2 regions of the Gemella taiwanensis genome follow, and region 2 is predicted to be linked to the other one. Evidence: riboswitches for the same ligand, from Rfam matches in the RefSeq annotation. Region 2 holds a riboswitch; the other holds the start of a gene.
The links. Region 2 has a riboswitch for FMN ahead of ribD (bifunctional diaminohydroxyphosphoribosylaminopyrimidine deaminase/5-amino-6-(5-phosphoribosylamino)uracil reductase RibD). Riboswitches for the same ligand answer to the same signal wherever they lie in the genome.

Region 1: linked by a shared signal. The riboswitch ahead of ACWOA3_RS07705 (ECF transporter S component) and the one ahead of ribD (bifunctional diaminohydroxyphosphoribosylaminopyrimidine deaminase/5-amino-6-(5-phosphoribosylamino)uracil reductase RibD) in region 2 are both predicted to bind FMN.

The regions. Positions count from the first base shown of each region.
Region 1 is NZ_JBSMTL010000012.1:34,067-37,474, reverse strand. Features, by position in the region: gene hemH (ferrochelatase) at 1-20, opposite strand, end outside; gene ACWOA3_RS07710 (DUF1310 family protein) at 345-701, shown strand; gene ACWOA3_RS07705 (ECF transporter S component) at 838-1,398, opposite strand; FMN riboswitch at 1,606-1,718, opposite strand; gene glmS (glutamine--fructose-6-phosphate transaminase (isomerizing)) at 1,842-3,408, opposite strand, start outside.
Region 2 is NZ_JBSMTL010000008.1:35,724-39,131, forward strand. Features, by position in the region: gene ACWOA3_RS06490 (riboflavin synthase) at 1-365, opposite strand, end outside; gene ribD (bifunctional diaminohydroxyphosphoribosylaminopyrimidine deaminase/5-amino-6-(5-phosphoribosylamino)uracil reductase RibD) at 350-1,420, opposite strand; FMN riboswitch at 1,586-1,710, opposite strand; gene ACWOA3_RS06500 (sodium-dependent transporter) at 1,873-3,216, opposite strand.

The DNA.
Region 1 (3,408 bases), on a different contig from region 2:
ACTAAAATTGCTTTTTTCATTATTTAACCTCTCATAATTGTATAGTTATATACGATTATACCACTATTTGTACTAAAACACACGTATTTTTATATTGTTACAGAAATTATTATCAATTACAATATCATATCGATTAAACTTAAATTGTTTAGACTGTTATAATTATGAAGAAATTATGACGAGATTGATGATAAAAGGAAGCAATGTATAAAGTACAAGAAAAGATTAAAATACTATTGCAAAAAACTCGGAAAAGTTATAATATATAAGATAACTAAAAAGTACACTAATAAGGGAGTTTTAAAATCTCCGATTGGTAGTTGTAAAAAGGAGGAAGTGTTTAAGTGAGAAAGAAAATATTAGGAGCAATAACATTTATGGCTGCTGTAGGTGGAGTTATTTATATGAAAAATAATCCTAAGTATAAAGAAATAGTTAGAGTCGTAAAAACTGCAGATGCACGTGGTTTTTATGAGAAAATAATTTTAGAAAAAGATAAATTGGCATTTACGGCGAAGTCGAAAATAAAAGATTATAAGATTGATTATGAGAGTATAAGAAGTGTTGGAGAAAAAATTTATGCTAGATTAATAGTTAATAATGATGAAAAAATAAATATTGATACGGTACTCGATGAAAAAGATGTGAATGTAGAAGAAGTAGCACATTCGGAAAAATTAGATGAACTATTGAGTGAATAAGATAATTGTAGGGTGTAAAAATAATTTTTGGAATAAAATATTTCCTAAGAAATAATAAAAAAGGAATCCTCCATTACAGTAAGGTGAATGTAATGGAGGAATTTTTCATGGTTAAATTAATTGTTTAGTTTTATTTTTATGCAAAACGACTGCGAATACTTGTTGGTATTGATTTATAAACACTCTTAGTAACGAAGAATAAGAATGTTATTAAAGCACCTTTAAGTAGGTTGAATGGTATAATACCAGCCGTTACGATTGTTTTCACGTTAGTCACGATGTCTGCTAGATTCATAATATATCCATATGCTGGAAGTAACACGAAGTAGTTAAGTAATGACATGAATAATGTAATAGCTAAAGTACCTAAGATACCACCGATGATTGTTTTTGCAGTACCTTTTTTGTAGAAGAATACGATAATGCTAATGAAAGTAAATTCTACAACGATATTAGCAATTGATCCGATTGGCTCATGTGATAATAATGCGAAGTGTAGGAAGTTTTTTAAGAATGACACTAAAAGTGCATCTTTATAACCTAATAATAACAACGCCATGAACAGCGGGATAAATGTGAAATCAAATTTTAGAAATGGTGGCAAGAATGGCACAGCAAAACTAAAAAAAGATAGAAGTAGAGCAATAACTGCAAGCATTCCACTTAAAATAAGTGAATGAACATTTTTTTTATACATATTAAATCCTCTTTCCTATCTTCATAGGCAAAAAATAACCGCAATACAATTTTTAATACGGTGAATTTCAAATCTATATCAGATATAAAAAACACCACTTTAAAAATTTTAAAGCGGGACTGAAAGGTATGAAAAATAAGCATTGCACAATACATTGTATGACAAATATACATACGTAGTAAGGTTATATGTGCAAGTTTATTAATTCTATATCTTCTATCATCCAGACTGTACTGTCGGTTTTGGAATTTCACCAAATCAGCTTGCGCTCGCGGACTTTAACCGCCGGTCGGGAATTTCACCCTGCCCCGAAGATAATTTAATTATTTATTATAGGTTTATTATAAACCTAAGACTAAAGTTTGTAAAGAGAAAAGGCTTAACTTTTTTGAATAGATAAAAGTAGCCCAGAAATAAATCTTCCGAGCTACTTAAATTATTTATTATTCTACTGTTACTGATTTAGCAAGGTTACGTGGTTTATCCACATCTAAACCTTTAGTATAAGCTGCATAGTATGCGAATAATTGTGTAACAACGATACTTGCGATTGGAGCAAGATCTTCGTTTACGTTAGGAATCGCATAGTCACCTTCACGTGCTAATTTTTCTAATGTAATGATTAGAGTATTAGCTCCACGGCTAGCTACTTCACTTACGTTACTACGTGTATTTAAGTCAAGTTTTGCACTTGTGATAAGAGCTACAACTGGTGTTCTTTCTTCGATAAGAGCGATTGTACCGTGTTTTAATTCTCCTCCGGCAAAACCTTCTGTTTGAATGTAAGAAACTTCTTTAAGTTTTAAAGCTGCTTCACATGCACTATAGTAGTCGATTCCACGTCCAATATAGAATGCATTACGTTCAGTGAATAAGTTTTTAGCTAAGTCTTTGATAGTTTTTGTATCATCTAAGATTGATTCGATTGCTGAAGTAATTACTGATAATTCTTGCTCGATATCAAATTTAGGTTGTTTTGAAAGTTGTTTTGCTACTTCGTAAGCTAGTATGCTTAATGTTGCGATTTGAGCAGTGTATGCTTTAGTAGATGCAACCGCAATTTCAACACCTGCGTGAAGTAATAATGTGTAGTCACATTCACGAGATAGAGTTGACGCATCAACGTTAGTAAGTACTAAGAATTTATAATCTTCATTTATGCTGCGTAATTTTGTTAATACTGCACGAAGGTCAGCTGTTTCTCCTGATTGAGAAAGGAAGATGAACATTGGTTTTTTAGATAATAATGGTACGTTATAAGCAAATTCTGATGCTAGGTGTACCTCTGTTGGGATACCAGCCCATTTTTCGAAGTAGTTTCTTCCTACTAAACCAGCGTTATAACTTGTACCACATCCGATGATGTATAGTCTATCCGCATCTTTTACGTTGTTAATAATTTCACTGTCAATATTTACATCATGTCCATCAAAGTAGTGAGAGATGATATTACGCATAGCTCCTACTTGCTCATGAATCTCTTTAATCATGTAATGCTCGTGGATACCTTTATCAATTTCTCCAGCGTTTAAGTTAGTTGAGAAACTTTCACGTTCTACAACGTTACCTTCTTTATCTTCGATAGTTACGCTATCTTTTTTCACGATAACAATTTCACCATCGTTGATTTCTAAGAAGTTGTTAGTGTACTTAATCATTGCTAAAGCATCACTACCAACATAGTTTTTATTTTCTTCTCCTAGTCCAATAAGAAGTGGACTTTTGTTTTTTGCTACATATAAAGTGTCTTTATCTTCTGTGTCGATTAAACAAAGTGCATAAGATCCTTGTAATTTAGATACAGCTTTTTTGAAAGCTTCTTTAGTTTCAAGACCACGATCACTGTATATTTGAACTAATTGAACGATAACTTCAGTATCAGTTTCAGAAACAAGTTCTACATCTTTGAAAAATCTATCTTTAAGTTCTTGGAAGTTTTCGATAACTCCGTTGTGAACTAAGATGAAACGTTTGTTAAAGCTTTGGTGAGGGTGAGAGTTAGTTACGTTT
Region 2 (3,408 bases):
GTTAGAAGAATAGCATTTTCGTCTTTTTGTCTTGCTGCTAATTGTGCTAAGCCATCGCTGTGACCCGAAACGATATGCCCTTCAAATCTATCTGAGTGTCCCATTGCGGGCTCAAGATTTACAGAGTCATTTACTTTTAAGTCTTTAAATGTTGTTCTCTTATAAGTCTCGGGCATAATATCAACGGTGAATTGTGATGAACTTTTTTGGACACATGTCAAGCATACTCCATTTACTGCCATACTATCACCAATTTTATATGTTTCTAGTAAGTTTTTAGTTGCTTGTATTGTTAATTTTATACTGTGACTTGATTTTATTATTTTTACTATTTTCCCTTGTTCTTTTATTAATCCTGTAAACATTGACTTTCTTTCCTTCCTGAGATTCTTATATCTTCACCGAGTTTTATTACATTAATATCGTGTAAAGTGATTTTTTCATTAGTAGTTCTATCACTACTAAATGATGAAGTATTGTTTCCTCCTAAGAGTGTAGGGGAAATATATGAAATCACTTCATCCCAATAACCACTAGCAAGGAATTGATCATGTATACAAGGACCGCCTTCTACGTAAACTGACTGTATACCAAGTTTTGCAATCTCAGTAAGAATTTCTTTTATTGTAAAGTCGTTAGGGGTAACGATAGTTACATGCGAAGGTAAGTCTTCATTTTTATGTTTTGAAAAAACTATAACGTCAGAAGAATCGTCTTTAAAGAGATTTAGTTCTTTATGTTGAAAAATTGAACCTTCTTTGTCTAATACTATTCTTTTCGGTGGATATAACGAAGTATTGGCTCCAGTTAATTTTGGATTGTCTATTAATACAGTTTTTGCTCCAACGAGAATAGCTTGATAATTATCACGTTCATTTCTAACGAAGTCATATACTTCTTTTCCTGTTATTTGAGTTCTTTCATTAGTAAAGGCTAATTTTCCATCAAGACTGGTAGCTTGTTTTAAGACTACATAAGGTCTTTTTTGTGTGTGGAATAAATTGTAAGCATAATTTAGATTATAAGCTTCTTTTTCCAAGATACCAGTTATAACTTCAATTCCATTATCACGTAAGAATTTAATTCCCTTTCCACTAACTATTGGATTAGGGTCTAATTGAGCAACAACAACTTTAGAGATTCCCATTTTCAATATAGTTTCTGTACAAGGAGGTTGTTTTCCTTTGTGGTTACATGGTTCTAATGTGACATATAGAGTTGAATTAAATATTTTTTCAGGAGTTTTGCAAGTAGAAATAGCATTTTTTTCAGCATGTTCACAACCGTAACGAAGGTGTGAACCTCTTGCGACAATTTTATTATCTTTTACTATAATTGCACCAACTAGAGGATTGGTATGTGTATATTTTGCACCACGCTTAGCCTCTAATAGAGCAAGATTCATAAAATATTCATGCATAGTATCAACTCCTTTATAAAAATAAAACCCCGATTATATTTGATGATTCAAATAATCGGGATTGATGGTTTGTTTATTATTCGATAAAAAGCCCTGAATGTATAATTATAATACATTCTAGGTTGTATATTATCAGTAGTATTAGATATATTTATCTTAATGCTATAATTTCTTCTCCCATCCAGACTATACTGTCGGTTCTGGAATCTCACCAGATCAGCTTGCGCTCACGGACTTCTAGAAAACTAGTCACCGCCGGTTGGGAATTACACCCTACCCCGAAGAAATATTTAATTCATGACTTAATGATAGCACTATTGAAAACGCATGTCAATAATTAAAGTTTATTTATAAAAAATATTTAAAACAATATAAAAAAAATAAGAGTGATTCAACAGATAGTATTTCTACGAAATCGGTATTTGAATCACTCCTAATAATTTTAAATTATATTATAAAAATTGCGCTAAGCAAACGATAAGAATAATAACTGGTAGTATGTATCTTAATAGGAATAGCCATGTTCTGAATAATACTAGGCTTGTTTTGTTATTCTCGTTAATGTGTAATTGCTCTTTGGCAACTTTTTTGTCTAGTACATATCCGGTGAATATTGATAATGCTAAGCAACCAAGTGGCATAAGTATATTAGATACTAAGAAGTCCATTAAATCGAAAACTGTTTTTCCGAATATTAATGTATCAGATAATGAACCGTAAGATAGAGCAGAAGGAATTCCAACTATGAAAGTTAAGATTCCGATGATTACACTGAATTTAGTACGGTTAGTATTTTTTTGGTTAGTAATATTTCCTACATTGATTTCTAACATAACTACAGATGAAGTAATAGTAGCGAATAAGAATAATATTAAGAATAAAATGTAGAAAATTTTACCGAATGCCATATTGTTGAATAATTGTGGTAATACGATGAATAATAAACTCGGTCCACCTTCAGATTCCATTCCGAATGAACTCATAGCTGGAAAGATTGCCAATCCAGCCATTATAGAAACGGCAATGTTCATTAATACAACCGAAACACCTGATTGAACCAGGTTAGTTCTTCTATCAAGGTATGATGCATAAGTTAACATAGCTGTAACCCCGATAGAAAGAGCGAAGAACGATTGACCAAGTGCGAATAAAATACCAGAGCTTGTGATTTTAGAAAAATCAGGTTTTAAGAAGGAAGTTACTCCACTCATTGCATTTGGTAATGTTAATGATCTTGCGATAATTACTAAGAATATGATGAATAATAGTGGCATCATGATTTTTGATGCTTTTTCAATACCTTTTTGAACACCACGAGATACTATAAGAATATTTAATAAGATGAATAAAGCCTGAGCTCCTAATGCAATCCAAGTATTTGAGATAACACTAGTGAATAGGGCTGCGTGATTACCAGTAGCATGAAGCCCAAGAGCATCAGCAATTGAAATACCTAAGTATACTAAAATCCATCCACCAATAACACTATAGAATGATAGTAAGATGAATAGGGCGAATCCACCGATATAACCAATAATATTATAATTTTTGTTTTTTCCTAGTTTACCAAAAGTTCTGATGGCTGAAACTCCAGCGCCACGACCAAGTACGAATTCAGCAAGAAGTAGTGGTAGTCCAATTAAAAGAGTGAAGATAAGGAAGACTAGTAAGAATCCACCTCCACCATTTGCTGCGGTCATGTATGGGAATTTCCATACAGCTCCAAGACCTATCGCAGATCCCGCTGAAGCAAGTATGAAACCTATTTTAGAACTCCATTTTGAATTTTCTGACATAAAATTTTTCCTCCTATTAATTGTTAAAAAAATAAAAGCTATTTAGAAAATACTAAATAGCTTTTAAAATATATATAATACTATACTCAAGGCCATTTAGTATTTTTACCAATGGCCTGAAAACATGTTTAACTAGCCATTGTAGACATCGTTGCACTTATATCTACAATGCTATGAGATATAAGTGCTGCT